3 regions of the Marinifilum sp. genome follow, and region 2 is predicted to be linked to each of the others. Evidence: riboswitches for the same ligand, from Rfam matches in the RefSeq annotation. Region 2 holds a riboswitch; each other region holds the start of a gene.
What was found. A riboswitch is a leader RNA that binds a small molecule or an ion and turns the genes downstream of it on or off. The one in region 2 is predicted to bind cobalamin.
Positions count from the first base shown of each region.

Region 1: it holds a riboswitch for cobalamin, as region 2 does, so the genes downstream of both, ACO05S_RS08770 (TonB-dependent receptor) here and ACO05S_RS02045 (ABC transporter substrate-binding protein) in region 2, are expected to answer to the same signal.
Region 3: it holds a riboswitch for cobalamin, as region 2 does, so the genes downstream of both, ACO05S_RS04070 (TonB-dependent receptor) here and ACO05S_RS02045 (ABC transporter substrate-binding protein) in region 2, are expected to answer to the same signal.

Region 1 covers NZ_OZ246019.1:2,182,296-2,189,309, forward strand. The annotation lists gene ACO05S_RS08760 (PKD-like domain-containing protein) at 1-578, opposite strand, end outside; gene ACO05S_RS08765 (DUF5074 domain-containing protein) at 590-1,753, opposite strand; gene ACO05S_RS08770 (TonB-dependent receptor) at 1,750-3,765, opposite strand; cobalamin riboswitch at 4,109-4,318, opposite strand; gene ACO05S_RS08775 (KamA family radical SAM protein) at 5,151-6,428, opposite strand; gene ACO05S_RS08780 (peptidase U32 family protein) at 6,909-7,014, shown strand, end outside.
Region 2 covers NZ_OZ246019.1:521,945-528,958, reverse strand. The annotation lists gene ACO05S_RS02070 (LruC domain-containing protein) at 1-463, shown strand, start outside; gene ACO05S_RS02065 (hypothetical protein) at 644-1,270, shown strand; gene ACO05S_RS02060 (hypothetical protein) at 1,829-2,182, opposite strand; gene ACO05S_RS02055 (T9SS C-terminal target domain-containing protein) at 2,388-2,987, opposite strand; gene ACO05S_RS02050 (hypothetical protein) at 3,351-4,364, shown strand; cobalamin riboswitch at 4,424-4,560, shown strand; gene ACO05S_RS02045 (ABC transporter substrate-binding protein) at 4,648-5,829, shown strand; gene ACO05S_RS02040 (iron chelate uptake ABC transporter family permease subunit) at 5,833-6,885, shown strand; gene ACO05S_RS02035 (ABC transporter ATP-binding protein) at 6,878-7,014, shown strand, end outside.
Region 3 covers NZ_OZ246019.1:1,056,048-1,063,061, forward strand. The annotation lists gene ACO05S_RS04055 (aspartate aminotransferase family protein) at 1-629, shown strand, start outside; gene pcaF (3-oxoadipyl-CoA thiolase) at 720-1,925, shown strand; gene ACO05S_RS04065 (RNA methyltransferase) at 1,930-2,400, opposite strand; cobalamin riboswitch at 2,566-2,783, shown strand; gene ACO05S_RS04070 (TonB-dependent receptor) at 2,879-5,140, shown strand; gene ACO05S_RS04075 (sirohydrochlorin cobaltochelatase) at 5,203-6,141, shown strand; gene ACO05S_RS04080 (hypothetical protein) at 6,307-6,462, opposite strand; gene ACO05S_RS04085 (transporter suffix domain-containing protein) at 6,410-6,580, shown strand.

The sequences.
Region 1 (7,014 bases), 1.7 Mb from region 2:
CTTAGCTGATCAGATCCATCCTCATTGGTAGCCTTAATGGTTAGTTTAAATTCACCAAGCTCAGTTGAAGAAAATGAATAATCTTTGCTAGTTGCCTTTTCTTGTCCATCAATTGTCCATGAATAAGTTGATTGATCACCATTTTCGACATTCGGTTTTAAATCTAAATTAGATCCTTTTACAATGGTGAAACCATTTTTAGGAATGTTGATAGAAATCTGTGGTAAAACAAGATCCACTACAGCAATTTTCATTTCCAGGAATGCTGATCCCACACTGTTCACCACATCCAGTGTTAAGAACTTATCTCCAAGCTCTTCGGCTTCGTATTCAAGAGTTGGAGAAGTACTCACAATTTTTCCGTCAATTTTCCATGCAAATACCGCATCTTCAGCAAATTTGTAGAAAGGTGAAATGTTTAAGGTTTTCCCTATTTTAACCTTAAAGCTTACACTATCTCCCTCCAATCCAATGGTAGGAGCTAATATTTCCACATCGTCATCATCACTACATGAGTGCAAACAAAGTACCATGCCACATAGTAGCAATAGCACGCCCTTTAGAATTGTTGTTTTCATTATTTAAAAATTTAGTTGTTTATTACTGCTTTATGGGTGAATACCATGTGAGCAGGAATATCGCCGGTGGTTACAGACCATTTTCTAATTCCGTCACTGGTAAAACAGTGGAGTGTTCCTGGTGTCACATAGTCTTTGGCATCTGTAACGAAGAATTCACCACTTTCAGGATTCACCATAAGGCCATATGGTATTTTAATTTTTTTGTCGGTTCCGTCTTTAATAAAGTTTCGTGTGACAACACGTTTGCTTTTAACATTCATAATGGCATAAGTTATGGTATTGCTGTTTGTTAGGTAGCTCCACTCTGTGCTGTAAATGTAAAGGGAATCACCACAGAGAGTCATGTTGCTATTGGGTAACAAATCGAATTTATCAGTAACGATATCCGTATGCGAATCGATTACAAAGGTTTTTGAAGGAGTATCGTAATAGTCACCGCGTGATGACACCCAGATGTTGCCATACTTGTCGAGTTCCAATCGGTGTAGGTTAATGCCAACCTCAATTTTCTTGATCTCCTTAAAGCTATCTAAATCAATTACTGAAACTGTGCTGTCGTAGTTGGGAACCCTGTAGCCGCCAGAATTGGCTACGTACAGTTTATTACCAACAATTACCATTTCGTCTGGTTGATATCCCACCACGCAGGTATCAAGAACCGTTAGGTTGGTAGTATCCATTTTGGCAACATACCCAAGACGAGCATTGGGATCAATTTTTACAGGGCCGGCATAAGAGCTAACATAGGCATATTTACCTTTAAAAGTGATATAACGACAATTGGGAATGGATACAGCTTTGATATGCTTCACGCTACGTACATCCATTACCTCAACAAAATGCGAACAGTTGATAATGGCGTATAACTTGTCTCCATAAATTTGAATGTCGTTGCCTACATCACCAAGTTCTCTTGCTACACCTGGATTTCTATCCGCATATATATTTTTGTGGTATTTTCCGGTTTCATAATCGAAGTAATCCAATGTTGCTTTATTGCTCCCCATATTTCCTTCGTTTAAGAGGAAAAAGCCTTTTATGGGACCAGACTCTTCGGGTGTAGTGATTTCAGTTTCGGTTGGGCTAATTATCTCTTCGTCCTTTCGGCAGGATGCAAGAAATACTGCCACCATTAGCAACAAAATAGAAAATTTTGTATAGGCTTTTCTCATAAGATAAGATTGAATTTAAGTTTGACATTGGTTCCTGGCATTGGATAACACTGAACCACCTCATATTGTTGGTCTAGTAAATTGTTTACTTCTCCGGTTAATCGTAAAGAATATTTACTGAATTGGATCTCTTTAGAAATGGACAGATCATGAGTGTACCATGGCTGAGCATAATTTTCTTTTATATTTGCAACAGCTTCATATCTTTCACCTGTATAGATGAAGCTATAGTTTAGCCCCCAACCTTTATGACTAATGTTAGAAACTACCGATCCACTGTGCCAAGGGATGTAAGGAATTTGCCCACCGTACCACTCACTGCTTCTATCTGTAAAGTCTTGTGCTTTTTGATAGGTATAATTTAATAGTGTATTTATAGAAACATCTCTGAACTTGAACATTGTAGAAATAGAAGCATCAATGCCCCTAATTTCAACTTCTCCCAGATTAATCATTGTCCATCTAAATTGATTTGAGGTGGGCATGGCAATGATTTTATCTTCTACCTCGTTGTAGTAGGCATCTACTTTAAGTTTAATGCTTTTTATCAATCCTGATTCGAATAACTTATGATAGGTTGCTCCAATGTTATACTGTGTGGTAAATTCCGGATTCAGATTTTTATTCCCGATAAAAGTGTAGTACAAATCATTAAATGTGGGCAATCTGAAAACTCGTTTGTAAAAAGCTCGAATATGAAAATTGTTTTCAGAGAAAGGTTGATAGGAGAATACTAGCGTTGGAGTAAATTCACTCATGTTTTTCGCTTTTCCCCCCTCAACTTTTGTTGAATTTATAACCCTTGTATGTAGTAAACTTCCTTGAACTTTTAATCTTGTAAAACAGATAGAACTGGCCAGAGCATTCAAGTAGGTATATCTTTCAGGGTAGACAAAATTGATTAAATCGGCATCAAGGGTATTGTATTGTATATCGCTTGCCAGAGAAACACTCCACAAATCATTTACACTGTAGAGTTGAGCAGCAGAGAAATATGCTTCTTGTTGTTTGTAGTGATTATTCACATACATGGTAGAAACATCTAATCTGGGATCTGACAAATAGTGCATATAGTCATAAGCATATTTGGCATTCAACAATAGGCTGTAATTGGTTGTCAGCTTTTTCTTAAAGGATCCCTGAATAAAAAAATTATTGTCCCACTGTCTGTCCTGATGTCTGAATTTACCAGGTTCTTCTCTGACGGAAGCACCTGGATATCCGCGTTCTGAATCATATAGATACAGTTTTGTTTTCCAGTTTCCACTCTTAATTTTACCGAATAAACTTCCTTCAACACGTATCATTTTAACATCGCCGTTTTTTCTGGTTTCAGTGGTTTTGTATCCATCTTTTTTTGCATAGGTAAATTTGTATTTTCCGGATGTATACATATATTCAGTGTTGAAAGAACAGCTTATTTTATCATTGAGTTTGTGTTCCCACAACACACTCGGGTTATACAAGTCAAAAGATCCGGTTTTGAATCCTACGTTTAGATGATTTGTTTTCGAATCCTTAAAGATCGGAGTCTTGGTTCTTAAGAATAAAGCACTTGCTGAAGCATAGTTTTTCGCAGGCTGGAAAAGAGCACTTTTCTGTCCATTGTAAATGGAGATTGCTTCCATATTATCTAAAGAGAACCTGCCAAGATCGACAATGCCATTTTGAGCATTCCCAATTTGAATGCCATCATAAAAAACACCAACATGATGACTTCCCATACTCCTAACATTAACGGTTTTCAATCCACCAATACCACCATAGTCCTTTATTTGAATACCGGAAAAATATCTGATAGCATCTGCAACAGAGTGAGCATTAAGACTTTTAAGCTTCTTGCCTGATAAAACTTGAACAGGAATAATTTCATTCTGAACTTTGTCTCGGACAACATTAACTTCATGAAGATTGTATACTTTGCTTGTATCTACTTTCGTTTGCGAAGTGGCTGTATGACTGAGCTTAAGAATAAAGATTGCAATCAAACTAATTTTTAGGAATTTGTTCATGGTTTTATTTAAAAGAGATAGAGCGAATCTTTAGTTTAACGATTAGGCTTGTGTTGTTTAAGCCTTTAGGAATGAGGTTGTTTGCTTCATTTTTAGAATGATATGTTTGAATACATGTTCTGCCTATTATCGATAGATGAACTGTAGGAAAGGATTTTAGCATTAATCCTATGCTTGAATTGCTTGCTTGTTTTGTATACATGCCTGTTCTTTACAAATCATAATCATCTTAAATAAATTATAGATTTTACAGATAACAGTCATGTTTTCTAACGCATGTATGAAAAGCCAGTGAAAACCTGATATTATAGTTGATTATCGTCCATATCCCCGTAGACTGCAAAATCTATTGTCAACAAAGGCAGGTCTTCTGACTTATTCCATACTTAAAAGCCTTCCCGGTTGAATTAACCAGTGGCGTAGGATATTAAGTAATTTTTCCCTAAGGAATGGAACTTACAGCAGCGGGAACTGTTGCCGAATCTCACGGCATTCCCTTTTAATTTTACACTTTTAGCGGTAAAAGTGAAAAACCTTTGTGGTGGCAAAAGTATTTATTATTAAATCAAATCCAAAGGAAATTTATCAAATATCTGTGGGTATTGTTTTATAACATCAGACTAAAAATTCTGATACCAGTTTCATTTTTAGAATCATACCCTGACATTTACAGCTTGGTGACAGTCAGAGCATGACTTGGGGGATGGTTCTTCTTTTTGTGTTTGATGCTCTCACTGGAGTGAGGGTATCAATGGTTTACTGCGGGGAACCAGGTTTCGAAGATGTAAGACAGAATGCAGGTGGTGTTTTCGAGTCATATCCTGACATTTACAGCTTGGTGATAGTCAGAGCATAACTTGGGGCATGGTGTTTTTTTGTGGTTGATATTTCCTGGAGATTGGCGCGGTTAGCAGGTGGTGTTTTCGAGTCATACCCTGACATTAACAGCTTGGTGATAGTCATAGCATGACTAGTGGGATGGTTCTTCTTTTTGTGGTTGATGCTCTCACTGGAGTGAGGGTATCAATGGTTTACTGCGGGGAACCAGGTTTCGAAGATGTAAGATAGAAAGTAGGTTGTGTTTTCGAGTCATAGCCTGACATTTACAGCTTGGTAATAGTCAGAGCATGACTTGTGGGATGGTTCTTCTTTTTGTGGTTGATGCTCTCACTGGAGTGAGGGTATCAATGGTTTACTGCCGGGAACCAGGTTTCGAAGATGTAAGACAGAAAGCAGGTTGTGTTTTTCGAGTCATAGCCTGACATTTACCGCTTGATGACAGTCAGAGCATGACTTGTGGGATGGTAATAATTGATATTGAATTCAAAAAAAAGACCCATCAGAAACTGACAGGTCTAGAACTTGAAATATAATATCTTGATGGTTTAAGCCTCTTCGTAGAAAAATTTATCAGCGAAAGCTGGTTTCAAATCATCTAACCAAAGTGCTTTAGGATCATATTTTGCAAAGAATGGACGTCCAACCCAGTCGGAGTTTCTTCCTTGAATAAAGTTCAAAACATAAACCTTTTCTCCGTTGATTTCGCTGATACCGGAAACCTGAACTTTTCCGGGGTTGGCCGACATACTTGGTCCGCGAACTGTACGACAAACACCACTAACTTGAGAGTAGGCTCTACGGAATATATTCCAAGCCTCTTCCAAAGTAACGGCAAAGTATTCTTGAGCACCTGTTTCACGAGCAATAAACATGTAGTAAGGAATCATTCCCCAGTCTACCTGTTTTCTCCACATGCGAGCCCACATGTCGGCATCAAAGTTCAAGTGTTTCATTAATGGAGATTGAGTACGAATTACCGCACCTGTAGCTCGAATATTTTTCACAGCTTGCTCTACAGCTTGGCTGCTCATTTCGTTGATATGATTAAAGTGTGCCATTACAGAAAGGTTCAATCCATTATCATGAATCTTTTTGAACACATCCAACAATTGCCCGGCATCATCATCGCTGGTGTAACGATATGGCCAGTAAGCTAATGTTTTTGTACCAATTCTGATTGTTTTAAGATTTGGAATGTCAGCAGCAATAATCGCATCGATATATTGTTCGAATACCTTTGATTTCATCACCATTGGATCGCCGCCTGTAAACAACAAATCAGTAATTGACGGGTTTTGACGCAAATACTCAATGATTAAATCCACCTGCTTCATGGCAAATTTCAGCTCATCAATACCTGTAAATTGCGGCCAACGAAAACAGAAAGTGCAGTATGCATGACAAGTTTGTCCCTGCGATGGGAAAAACAACATGGTTTCGTCGTATTTGTGCTGAATGCCAACTAATTTTTCTCCGTTAAGTTCAGGAACATTGTGTACCTGTCCTGCCGGATTAGGGTTCAACTCCATTCTAATTTGGTTGGCAGCTTTTGTGATTTCAGGTCTTGAAGCACCACTTCTTACCAATTCAGCCATTCTGTTGTAATGTTCGGCCGAAAGCATATCTTTTTGAGGGAAAGTAAGGATGAAAATCGGATCATTTTCGAACTTATCCCAATTAATCAATTCATCTACAACGTAATTATTTGCTTTAAAAGGAAGAACCTCTCCAACAACTTCAATGTCAAAAATTTGTTCGTCGCTCAGGTTACTAATCTGAGGAATTTTTTTAAAGGTCTTCAGTGTGTAAGCTCTATACTTCATAGGCTAATATCCAGTTTAATGTTTTAGCAGCCATCGATTATTGAAAACGATTGCCCCCTAGTTGCAATTATTCTATTAACAAACAAGCTATTAGGATATGGTAGCATGACGTGTGTGTAACTCGTTTGAGTTAAAAAAGGCTACAAATGAGATTCCCCAGTTTTAAGATAGGGAAAAATTGGGATAATTTCCACATAAACTGCTCATCGTCAGATGTAAAGGAAGACTAGTATCCCAGCGTATCAAATAGCTGTGGCACAAAAGTATAATAATTAAAATTTTTAAACAAGCTTGTTTGGAGCTTAAGTATTTGTAATCCTGTTAGATTTAACCTTAGTGTAGCTCTAATTTATATTGCAGGAATGAGCTATAAAGATTACTTTTGCTGAGGATCAGGAAGAAGGCTGTGTTGTGTTAAATGCTTAATTTAACAGCTTGTGCCGGCGTTCTAAATAAATATTTTTCATACTCTTATTTTTAATGAAAAGAAGTGATATAGACTTAATGGCTCCGGTAGGATCTTATGAATCCTTAATGGCAGCTATTCAGGGGGGAGCGAACTCGATATATTTTGGTATCGAACAAT
Region 2 (7,014 bases):
CAGTATTACAGAAAATCCCGGAGGTGGCTTTGGTGTTAATACGATCCCTTCTCAGCCTTATTCTGAACCGGAAACAATGGAGTTGATAATTAAAATAGCTGAACCAATTGATTTCGATGATTTTGGAACTCCTCCATATAATCCATTCATCATAATTAATAAGAACAGGGGTAGTGAAATTCACATGCCAAATTATGCTCCTACCGATTTGGCTGATCCATCTATATTTGGTACTTATGACGATGATGGAGATATAAATACAGGAAAATACTACATCTCGGATCAATACTTGCCATGGGCAATTAATTTGCCAGTAAACTTTGATTATCCAATCGAGAAGAGGAGTATATTAAATGCTTATAATCATTTTGATACCTGGGCTAGCAGTAATGGAGAACAAAGGAAAGACTGGTATTTGGATGAAAGTGGGTATAGAAATTCGAACAATATTTATTCCAAATAATCTTTAAACAAATAGTAGAAAGGAAGAGGCTGTCTTAAAAGTAGATTTATGTGTTGGTGAGTTGAGTGTTTGAAAAATCTTACAGATACCTACCCGAATACAAAATCCTTTTAAGACAACCTCTTTTTTTTTGGTCATAATGTTGAATTTTATTTATAATTAAATGTCTACACCAAACTTATGAAACTAAATATTCTAATTGCCGGCCTAATATTAATTGGGCATCCTCTTTTGGCACAGGAAAGCAAAACTACAAGTCACAATCTTTATATTGGTTTATCTAATGCGCTGGGAAACTTTTATGGAGGTGATATCTCATTAGATTACATTCACAACAACAAACTTTCATTCCATTTTACCTATCATCGATTTGAAAGAAAAGATCCGGCTTTGCCGAACGACTACAGTGGAGGATTGGTTGACTTATTTACATTTGGTGAAAATTATCCCAACGAGAGGCTGGAATCTATAGCTTTTTTGGGAGGAATGGTTTTTCCATACAAGGGAAGCAAGAAGGGAAGGTGGAATCTTAGAGCTGGATTTGCATATTCGAAGTTTAGAAAACCATTTGATTACAAGAAGGTCGATTCCGGAGTAATAGGAAATCTTTTTGTTGGAAATTATAATTGGCAATTCAGCAAAGCTGAAAGTATGAGCCTTATTCTAAAACCTGAATTGGAAATTGCTTTTTTCAGACATTTTGGAATAGGAATTCATACCAATCTGATTTATAACAAAGATGCATTTATTGTAGGCCTAGGAGTCTGTTTGAAATTTGGTTTTGTGAGGGGGAAACTGGCAAATTAAGGTCAACAAAAAAGGACGGTAACCACTCCGTCCTTCTTCATATTCACTTTAAAACCTGAACTTTCCATGGAAAATTCAGCTGCAATATATGAATAAAACTTATATCGACAAATAGAATAATTAATAATAATTAAACTGAAAGTAGCTTAAGTTGTTGGAAACTAATTTTATGGGAGAAATTGGCTTAGGCGAAATTTAGAGAGGATATAAATACAAAAGAGGATGGTAACCACTCCATCCTCTTCTATCTATTCACTTTAAACCTTAAATTAAAAACGGAAATCGTTTTGCATGTTCTACGCCACATGTTTCAAAAAGGTTTTAAAAAAAGTTTTATTTTTACACATTCCAAATTAATTAATGCTTGTAGTCTTATCAGATCTCTAGTATGCATGCACATTTTCAATTTATTCTAAAGTCGATATTTTTATTTATTTCCCCCAAAAGTTAAGGCTCATAATTGAGCAGGTATAAGTCTGTTAATGTCGTGATATTTTTAGGGATTAAAAAAGGTCGCAGAAATACTCTACGACCCAAGCAGTATAATACTAAGAGTTCTTATGACTCTTTGTTAGTTTCTTTTTTGATATCAGCTTTTGCTTCTGATTTGTGATTGCAAGTACAAGATTCCTTGTCGCATTTAGAGTTGCAAGTTCCTTCTTTGCATTCACACTTGCCAGTATTTTTGTCTTTACAACATTCGCCTTTGTGCTCAGCACTGGCTTCGGCAGAACACTCTGTTTTTGCACCGTGAGTACATCCATTGGCACATCCTTTTTTAAGATCCGCAGTGGTTTCAGTTTTTTCTTTACAACAACAAGCTTTGTCCTCTGAATTAGCTGTTTTGGTTTTGTTTCCGCAAGAGCTTAATACGAAACCGCAGATAGCGATTACAAATAATAGTTTTTTCATTTTTCTGATCTATTTAAATTAAGGGAGCTTGAAGATATCTTTTATAGGTGTGATTTGCAAATCAAGCAGTATGATTAGATCGGCAGGAAGTAAATTTTCGATTCTGAAATAAATAAAAAAAGTGTATCTCTAGTTTTTAAGGGATACACTTATTAAAAATTTTTGATTTATAAGCATCATCTGGTCACTGGAACCACTTTGCTCACTATTTTCTGAAGGCATAGTTGTATTCTTTATTATTCGAGATTAAACGTACTTTATATTCTCCTTCAGGTAGAGCTGTAACATTAAACTTTTTTGAGAAAGTTGGAGCGGAAGTATATGACTGATCAAAAACTTCGTTACCAAATTCGTCTGTAATCGACAGGTTGAATTTTTTGTTTTCGAAAGAAAGGAAACTTACAAATAGATTGTTTTTTTCTGACCTAAATAAAGTTCTTTCATTTAGCGGATTGTTTTTTTCTACTTTTAGCTTACTTCCTTCTACACTAAACTCTTTTTCGATTCTTTTTTCTGCACCTGTTAATACGATTTTGTAAAGGCCATCTTCCAAATACGAGAAATCAAAAAGTTTTTGATCGGTTGTAGTACTTTTTACTTTTTTTGAGTAGTACAAGTTCCCATCATTGTCATAAATTCTCATCTTTAATTCAGTCTCTGTTGGATTGATGATGGATACAATAGATAAATCGGTATCCAAGTAGGTGTTAATTTTAATTTTACCAGTGGCAAAGCTTGAACTTGCGCCTAAGAATAGTATTACTCCTAATACGATTCCTTTTAGATTTACATTTTTTGTTCTCATTGTAATAAGATTTAATAATTAAATGTTAATAAAATCAGCTCTTGTTTTTTCTCTCATGCTGACATTGTAAATCTATGGATTATTAAGAGAAATAATCTAAATAAAATCTTCGAAAAGTAGAAAAATAACAAAAAAAAGAACTTCCAACGGTTGCGGAAAGCCCCGAAATTGTTTGCGTTACATTGGTTTAATAAAGAAATTTGTCATTAATAACATGTATTTTTCGTTTTTGGTATTTATGATAACGTTTACGGAGTTTGGCAAAAAGCGGCAAAACGTCATTTTTTTGCTTGATCTGATAAAGAACAGATAAAAATTGATTGAAAATACGGGTATGGAAATAGTCAATTAAAGCTATTTTTGATGCAAAATATAAATATGAGCTATCAAAACTTAATCGACTTTTCTGTTCATCCTTCCGATATAGAAAGATTTGATAATAGATGGGAGGGATTAAAAGAATACATTAACCAACGAAAGCTTGATGGAGTGGAGTTGTTAATAGGATATGATCACCCATCAGATGAAATTCCCCGAGAAATTGTAAAATCAATTCATTTGCCTTTTTGGCTCACATGGTTAGATGTTTGGCGAAAAGGAGAGAAAGCGGTAAAAAGTTATTTTCCTGAAGTAAAGCCTGAATACTTGAAATTCTATTGTGGAGGTAGAAATGCCGCAGAAATGGTACAAACGCAAAAAGAAATGTGGGAGTATGCTAGCTTATTTCATCCATCACATGCGGTTATTCATGCTGCTCATATTGAATTGGATCATACTTTTACTCGTGATTATACTTATAGAAACATTGAAGTTTGCTCCTGCTTAGCCGAAATGTTGAATAGAACGGCAAAAGAGTTTAAGCATGGTGAGCCTCCTGTTAGCATTGCAATTGAAAATTTGTGGTGGCCAGGTTTGGATCTGTTATTTCCTGCTGAGATAGATGATTTTGCAGCAAGGCTGGAGTTCAGTAATTGGAATATTCTACTTGATACAGGACATTTAATGAATACAAATCCTGCGCTGCGTTGCGAGGATGAGGCAATCGATTTTGTGTTGGATAGAATATCAAGATTGTCGAAAGGTGTGCAAGATAAAATTAAAAGTTTACACTTGAATTGTAGTTTGTCGGGAGAATATCAGTTACAACAAATACAAAATGGTTTTCCTGAGAATTGGGAAAAATTAACTCATCCCGAAAAATATTTGGCAGCTCGTAATCATGTTTTGCAAATCGATCAGCATTTGCCTTTTAAAACCGAACGGGTAAAAGATATTATTACAGAAATTCAACCTGAGATAGTGGTTCACGAACTTATCACAAAAAGTTTGGATGAATTCACAGAAAAATTAGAAGTACAGCAAAACAGTTTGAAGTAGATAAACAAAATCAAATTCTATAAGTGATGCTAAAACTTCATGAAGTTTCAAAATATTGCATAGCTTTGCAGCAATTGGGTTTCTAGCTATTTAGAATGAAAAGGGAATTTGGTGTGAATCCAAAGCTGTCCCCGCAGCCGTAATCCTTCCTTGAAAGAGGGTAAGTCGGAATACCTGCCCGGTTGATAACTTATTTCGTGACTTCGGGGAACTGAGTAACGAGAGTATGATTTTTGAGAATTGTATTTTCTGATTATCCTTCCCCACAATAACTTGTGGAAAAATGAACTTATTAAAAAAGATCGGCCTAAACTTGTTGCTCCTTACTGTTTTAGGTTTTGTTGCATGCCAATCGGGAGAGCAAAAAAAGCAAACTTCAAAGAATTCGAAACCCAGTGCTGTTGATACGTCCTTTTATCAGCAAACAAAACTGAAATACGCAAAAGGATTCGAAATCAAGATTCTTGAGAATAATTTAAAGGAGATAATTGTTTGGGATCCATGGAATCCTGGTAAGATTTTTCAGAAATATTATTTAAAAAACAGAGGAGAGGAGGTACCGAATATTCCTACAGACGGATTGTTGGTAGAAGTTCCCGTTAAAAGCATTGCAGCCTTATCAAGTACTCAAATTGGGATTTTAAAGTTTCTGAAAGTGGATGATAAAATTGTTGCCGTTTCTTTGCCTGATAGGATATATGATCAAGATCTCGATAAAAAATCGAAAGAAGGAAAAATTCAAGCTGTTGGTCATGCTGAGACTCTGAATTTTGAAAAGATTGTTGAACTTGATCCTGATTTGGTTATGGTTGCTGGATTTATGAAGATTACGGAAAAAGAAACCAAATTAATGCAAGCTGGATTGCCTGTTGCTTATAATATCGAATGGATGGAATCTTCCCCTTTGGCTCGTGCCGAATGGGCAAAGTTTATTGCTGCCTTTTTTAATAAGGAGGCCGAAGCCAATCAGTATTTCGAGAAAATTGATAAAAACTACAACGATTTAAAAGCTTTGGTTACGAATGCAGAAACTGGACCTAGCATATTGTCTGGCTATAATTTTAAAGGAACTTGGTATATGCCGGGTGGGCAATCGTACATGGCACAATTGTTACGCGATGGTAAAGCTGATTATTATTGGTTTTCTGACAGTAGCAGAGGTAGTATGCCTTTAAGTTTTGAGACAGTGTTTGACAAGCAACATGACGCAGATATATGGTTTGGGCCGGGACAATGTAGAACAATGGAAGACCTTTCTGGTTTGGATAAAAGATATAGCTTGTTTAAACCCTTTAAAACCAAACAAGTTTATTGCTATACCAAAAGGATGAAGGAGAGTGGGGCAAATGATTGGTATGAATCTGGAGTGATGCAACCTGACATTGTATTTAAGGATGTGATAAAGATTTTACATCCTGAATTGTTGCCTAATTACGAATTGCATTTTTTCCAAAAATTGAAGTAAGATATGATTTCGCAAAAAGGGAAACTTGTATCGATATTATTTGGCGCATTGTGCCTTCTTATCATTGGACTTTTACTTTTGGATTTGATTTTTGGTTCGGTGAATATTCCTTTCGAAAAAGTATTTGCCATTTTAGCAGGTGGAGATGTTAAAAATTCCTGGAACTACATTGTAATTAACTTTAGATTACCGAAAGCATTAACAGCGATTTTTGTTGGTGCCGGACTGTCGGTAACGGGTTTAATGATGCAAACCTTGTTTCGAAATCCATTAGCCGGACCTTTTGTATTGGGAATTAGCTCTGGTGCAAGTTTGGGAGTTGCTCTTATGGTAATGACTTCGGCTATTGTACCTGCCTTTTTTGGTGTTGTTTCAGGATTCCTTGGAAGTTGGGCTCTTGTAGTTGCTGCAGTAGCAGGTGCATCCTTGGTGTTTTTATTGGTAGCACTTGCTTCAATTCGTATATCAGATAGTGTATCCCTTTTAATTATTGGTATCATGTTTGGCAGTATTACAGGTGCAATAGTTAATATACTGCAATATTTTAGCGATCCTGAGCAAATACAAAGTTTCATTGTATGGACATTTGGATCGTTGGCCGGAGTAGGTTGGACAGAAATGAAAGTAATGGGGCCAATTGTGTTTGCAGGCTTAATTTTGGCTTTTTTTCTGATAAAACCAATGGATGCCTTACTACTAGGAGAGAATTATGCTCGCGGCGTGGGAATATCAGTAAGAAAGGTAAGAATAGCCGTAATTATAAGTACAGCGCTTATTGCTGGTACTTTAACTGCATTTACAGGTCCAATTGCTTTTATTGGAGTTGCGATTCCTCATATTGCACGCTCCATTTTTCGAACGGCAAGTCATAAAGTTTTAATGCCGGCAGTAGTTTTGATTGGAGCGGCCATCATGTTAATATGTGATATTTTTTCTCAATTACCAGGCAACCAGAGTACATTACCAATTAACTCGGTAACCGCACTATTTGGAGGACCAGTTGTAATTTGGGTCATTGTTAGAAGTAGAAATGTAAAAGCATCTTTTGGTGGATAGAATAGATATGAAAGAGGTGAATGAAAATCAAAATATTCTGGTAACAAAGGATTTATCCATTGGCTACAAACAGTCAAAGAAGGATGTGCTGTGTTTGCTTTCTGATATCAACCTTACCATACGCAGAGG
Region 3 (7,014 bases), 530 kb from region 2:
GAAAGAATAAGGTGCTTTTGGTATTCGACGAAGTAGTAACCTATCGTGTAACTTATAGTGGTGCTCAGCATTTATATCCGGTTAAGCCTGACATGACTGCGCTTGGAAAAATTATAGGTGGCGGTTTTCCAGTTGGGGCCATTGCTGGAGATGCAAAAATAATGAAGGTGTTCGATCCAACACAAAAAGTAATTAAACAACCACATTCAGGTACTTTCTCGGCCAATCCTGTTACCATGATTGCTGGAAAAGTAGCCATGCAGTTATACGACAGGAAAGCTGTAGATGATATCAATAGAATGGCAGAAATTGCTAAAAAACAAATTCGTGAAGCCATCCAGTTAGCCGATGTTCCTGTTGTGATTACAGGTGGTGGATCAATGTTTCGTTTCCATTTTCGTCACAAAGATCCTCGTAATTATCGAGAAACTTATCAGGCACCAGATGAAAGAAAGGTAATTGTTGACCTTCTGGATTATCTATTCCTTCACGAGAATTTGATTCTGATCAATACCTTTGCTTGTATGTTTGCCACTACCATTACGCAAGTAGAAGTGGATCGTCTATCTCAATCCATGTACAATGGATTTAAGAAATACAAAGCCGAAATCCATCACTTTGCCAAATAAATAGAAAGTATAAAGTGGTAAGTATAAAGTGATCAAAAATAATTTAAGCATAGGTCGAACTCACATTCACTAGGCTCCAAAAGCAACCATATGATGACAAATGTTTATATCTGCGATGCCATAAGAACACCTGTAGGAAAATATTCAGGATCATTAGCTTCGATTCGAACCGATGATTTGGCAGCAATTCCTTTAAAAGCCTTAATGGACAGAAATCCCGATATGGATTGGAACGCCATTGATGATGTTTTAATGGGCTGTGCCAATCAGGCGGGTGAAGACAACCGAAATGTAGCTCGTATGGCTACTCTTTTGGCTGGTTTTCCTGAAATAGTTTCGGCAGTCACCATTAATCGTTTGTGCGGATCGGGAATGGATGCTATTGGAAGTGCTGCAAGAGCCATAAAAGCAGGAGAAGCGCATGTTATGATTGCCGGAGGTGTAGAAAGCATGTCAAGAGCTCCTTTTGTGATGGGAAAAGCCGAAACAGCTTTTGGTCGTACTCAAAAACTGGAAGATACAACAATCGGTTGGCGATTTGTGAATAAAAAGCTTGACCAATTGTATGGTACCGAAGGAATGATTCAAACGGCACAAAATATTGCAGATGATTTTAATATCAGTCGTGAGGATCAAGACAAATTTGCCCGATGGAGTCAGGAGAAAGCTCAAATAGCTCAGGAAAATGGAAGTTTGGCTCACGAGATTGTTCCAGTTGAAATACCACAGCGAAAAGCCGAACCAATCCTCTTCTCTACCGACGAGCATCCCCGACTTTCCTCATTGGAGAAACTGGCCAGTTTAAAATCCATTTCAGGACCAAATGGAAGTATAACAGCAGGAAATGCTTCGGGAGTAAATGATGGTGCTGCAGCAATTTTATTGGCTTCCGAAGAAGCTGTAAAAAGGTACAAACTAACTCCTAAAGTGAAGATATTGGGCATGGCCACTGCTGGTGTTCTGCCTCGAATTATGGGTATGGGACCAGTAAGCGCCACACAAAAAGTGCTTAAACTAACGGGACTCCAACTTGATGATATGGACATTATTGAACTAAATGAAGCATTTGCTGCCCAATCGCTTGGTTGTACTCGTGAACTGGGTCTTGCTGATGATGATCCTCGTATTAATCCTTTGGGAGGCGCTATTGCCTTAGGTCATCCGCTTGGAATGAGTGGAGCCCGCATCACTACATCGGCTTATTATCAGCTCATCAACTCCGATGCTAAATATGCACTTTGCACCATGTGTATTGGAGTTGGACAGGGAATTGCTATTGTACTAGAAAAAGTCTAGAAAATCAATATAAAGTCTTGCCAAGCTTAGTTTTTAGATTTCTATCGTACATGATGATGCTACCTGCTGCAGATACATTTATACTTAAACGAGTATCAAACTTTACCAGGTGATGCGATTTTTCGATTGCAGTTTTGGTTAAGCCATTGTCTTCGGCTCCTAAAAGATACACACAACGACGTGGATGCTTGAATTCTTCCAATTCTACAGCCTTATCATCAAGCTCCACTCCCACCAAAACAGCTCCTTTAGGCAGATGAGCATAAAAATCATCGAAATTATCGTAATGGAAATATGGCATAGCTCCCGTTGCTTTATGTGTATCACAGGCTTGCTTTGCATAGCGTTTACCAACAGTAAATATAAAGCTAGCGCCCATATTCTGGGCTGAACGCCACAACACACCTAAGTTCTCGGGTGTTTTTCCGTTCTGTATACCAATACCAAAAAATCCTTGTTCTAATGTATCTATCATTTGTATTCTGATTTGCGGCAGTAAATATAGAAGTTTATCGGGGAATAGTTCATGAGAGAAATACAGAATCGAACATCTATTTTGTCTCAGCACGCTTTCAACAAAAAAATGCTCCTTAACACAAGTATTGACTCCAGTTCTATTTTTCTTATCAATAAAAAATAATACATTTGCAACGCTTTTGGTGCTCGATTTGCAATCAGCAAATTGGGTTAAAAGGGAATCCGGTGTAATTCCGGAACAGTACCCGCTACTGTAAATCCCATTAATGCTTAGGCATTAATTTTTTCTTAACAGTCATTATCCACTGTCCCGATATTTGGGGATGGGAAGGAGTTAAGAATAGGGAAAGTCAGGAAACCTGCCAACAGTTATTGTTTAATTATTGCTTCCGGGAAAAGAAGTTAATGATGGTTGGTTTTATTTTCAGAATACATTTACCTCATTTGTTCCAGGAATGCATTAGTAAATTTTTACTATGCATAAGTTTTTTTGCATGATGTTAATGCAGATAGTATGTTTTTCCGCATTCTCACAAAAAATTAGCCTTAGTGGCAAGGTGTACAATAACAAAACCAATGAAGGTATTGATTTTGCCTACCTTTATTTGGATGGTTTAAATGTTACCACAACTACTAATAATGGCGGTTTATATAGATTTGATGAACTTAAAAAAGGATCATATATTCTTTCTGTTTCGGTTTTGGGTTACGAAAAATTCAGTCAAACGATCACATTAGATACTGATCCTTATAGCTTTAATATTGCACTTCAACCAAAATCATTTTGCATAGCACCTGTGGTTGTAACAGGAACGGGAACTCATCACAAAATTGATAATACCCCTGTACAAACCGAAATAATTACCAAATCTGATATTACAGATCTTTCGGGAAGAAATATTGAAGAGATCATTTCTGGCATTTCTTCCTCAATAGATTATACCAGAAGCTCTATGGGTTCTAATATCAAGATAAATGGTTTGGGAAGAGACTATGTTCTAGTTCTTGTAAACGGAAAAAGACTTACTGGTGGTGTTGGTGGTTATACCGATTTGAGTCGAATTAACTCAGACGATATTGAGCAAATCGAAGTTGTTAAGGGTGCCTCATCTACACTGTATGGATCAGATGCCATTGCTGGTGTAATCAATATCATCACCAAAAAATTAAAAGGCAAAACAAGCGTGAACTCTAGTTCCAGACTGGGTGCTTATGGAGAATTTAAACAACTAAACAGCTTTGGTTTTAGCAAAGGAAAACTATCGGGGAAAACCACTTTTAATTACAAACAGAAGGCAGGATATCAGCTGAATTCAATGAAGTATAACAACAAATGGGAATCTAATCATGATTTGCCTTTTTTGGTTCATACCTTCTACAAACCAGTAAACAAAAGTAAAGCATATACCATTAGCCAGCTTTTAGAGTACGAGGTAAATCAAAAATTGAGTTTAAATATGGATTTGTCCTGGTACGAAAAAACACTGTACTTTCCATTCAGGGCGCAAATGCACAACTATTACTACAACGACAGGGCTGTATCACTTGGAGGCAAGTACAAACTTAATAAGAATGATTACCTAAGTTTCAGTATTGATGCAGATAACTATTTGTATTATACCGAATATCCATACAAATACAACGAAACCTATATTACGGATTCAGATGTGATTAAGAAAACCTACTATCCGGGCGATCGATTCAAAAATTCGGATGAGGTGAATGTGATTTTACAATGTAAAGGGGTTTTAGGGCTAAACGACAGGCACAAATTGATTTTTGGAAGCGAAGTTAAAGGCGAATACCTCGAAGCCAAATACCGACTAAGCACACCTAATGTAAACTCCTACACTTACTCATTGTATACTCAGGATGAGATGAAACTTAGCAAAAAGTTTGATTTGGTTGTGGGCATTAGAAGTATTTATCATGATAAATCAGGTTTTGCACTAACTCCCAAATTAACCATGATGTATAAAGAGGCTAATTTCACTCACAGGTTTACATACTCAAATGGTTACAAGAGCCCTACTCTAAGAGAATTATACTATTACTATGAAAGTAATCGCATGGGCATGTATCGATTGTACCTTGGAAACGAGGATCTAAAAGCTCAAAAATCACATTATTTAGCTTTATCCAGTGAATTTAGTGCAAATAAGTTTAAAACTGGCTTAAGTGTATACCTGAATCGCCTATACGACAAAATCGATTACAAAATTATTCCCACAACCTACGATCACTCGCGAAGAGGAATTGAAGAAAGCAAAAAGCGCTACAATATTGATGATGCAAGAACTTTTGGTGCAGATTGGCACTTTAGCTACCCAATATTTTCGCAACTCATTTTTAATGGAAGCTACAGCTATGTGTATGCCAGAAATCTAACACAGGACATTAGATTAAATGGTATTTCGGAACACAGTGCTACCTGGAAACTTTCATGGACTGAGAGATGGAAGAAGAAGAAGTTGAATATCAACTTATCTGGTGTTTATAAATCTAACCGATTCTATTTGGAAGAAGACCTTGAGCGTAGTTACGCTGACGCCTATCAACTTTGGAAACTAACATCAAACTTTAGTTTCAGGCAGTGGAGAAACTATAAAATAAGAATCACGGCTGGTATCGACAACTTGTTCAACTATACAGATAACAGGCCATATGGCTCTCATTACGGCACATTAAATCCAGGAAGAACGCTCTTTATAGGATTAGATGTAGATTTTAGTAAATAATCACGAATTCACATTTGAATTCAACTAACAAAATCAATATTAACAAAAACAAAAAAATCAAAATGAATTTAATTAAAAGATCAGCTATCGCTTTATGTACATTGGCAATGGTTTTCACCGGATGTAGTGACGACGACAATGATGACAAAAACAATTTAGGCGACAAAGAAGGTATTCTATTGGTAACTTTTGGTTCTTCTTTCCCAGCACCACAAGAAACATTTAAGAATATCGACAATACAGCAAAAGAACGATTTGCTGGCGAAACAATTCGATGGGGTTATACATCTGACCTTATTATCAACAAATTGCGTCAAGGTAATGGAGAAGGCTCACTAAACGGAACAATTATCGACAATGATACGCCAGAAGAAGCATTGGAAATCATGGTGAAAGATGGGTTTTCAAAGTTCGAAGTTCAATCTTTACATGTTATTCCGGGTGAAGAGTTCGACGAATTGGAAGAGGCAGTTGCTGAATTTAAAGCCAAATATGAAGGCGTGACGGTTAAAGTTGGTCGTCCATTATTAGATAGCGATGCTGATATTAAAGCTGTTGCTGAAATTATGGCTGCTAAATTTGCTACTGAAATTACTGAAGGTCCAGTATTGTTTATGGGACACGGAACTCCACACTCTGCAGATGCTCAGTATTTAAAGCTTCAAAATGAACTTCAAAAAATCAATACTAACTTCTTTGTAGGTACCGTTGAAGGTATTGGTTTTGATGCAGATGAGACTTCAATTTCAGGTATTCTTGCTGAACTTGATAAACTTTCTCCAAAAGCGACCAAAGTTACCATTACTCCATTAATGTCTATTGCTGGTGACCATGCCAACAACGATATGAACGGCAACACAGGTGAAACTGATCCGGCAGAACAATCATGGAAAGAAAGATTAGAAGCTAGCGGTTACACTGTTAATACAGTAATGAAAGGATTAGGTGATTACGATGAAATCAACGCGATTTGGATGGATCACCTTGAAGATGCAGAATAAACTACTACTGACATCATAAATTGTTTAAAAATGGAAGAGGCAGAAATTAAGTTTTCTGCCTTTTTTATTTACCGATATTTTGAGGAAATTCTCACAAATCGATATACAAAGAAAAAGGCCTTCCAAACGGAAGACCTTTCATATCTAAAATCACCTAATTTTCTATTAGATTGCGTCTACAATTTCATTTAATGTAGTTGATGGACGCATAGCTTTAGAAGCCATATCATCACAAGGCATGAAGTAACCACCAACGTTCATTCCATTTATGAAGCTGGACACCAAAAGCAAAGTTACCCTTTCTACCCTATCGCTAATCATAGGAGAAGTATTGTTTTGGGGAGGCGGCATTTTAGTTGGCAAAGAGCTATTTATAAAATACAAATCCTACTTTAATCCTAAAAATTGGTGGAAAGGGAAAGGGGAAAATAAAAGCTAAACAGCTTAATTGCCTTCCCAATGAAATCATTTTACCATTTAAGGGATCACTCATAGATGGTAATCTGCTCTAGAAGAAAACCGACTTGCAAGGCCTAAATTACATTGCTAGCCCTTTTTGCAAGTGGTTTAATGCACAATTTTACCTTTGGTTTGTTAATTGCCACTCAGGAAACGCAGCTAGAAAATTTCCAGGACAATACCCAAGTTAATGTAAGCTTGGCAAAATTGATCTGCACCAAGTATTAAAACTAATACAGACATACATGCAGTATATATCTATTGCTTATGTAAGCAAATTTAATTTTGCCTCAGATAACAAACCCAATGCGAAGTTACCTGTTGAATCGTGATAATATTGATTATAATTCTTAGATTTGGAATCGTGAGTCAAAATAAGTGTACCAGTGCACAAATTAATAGTTATGCGCAAGG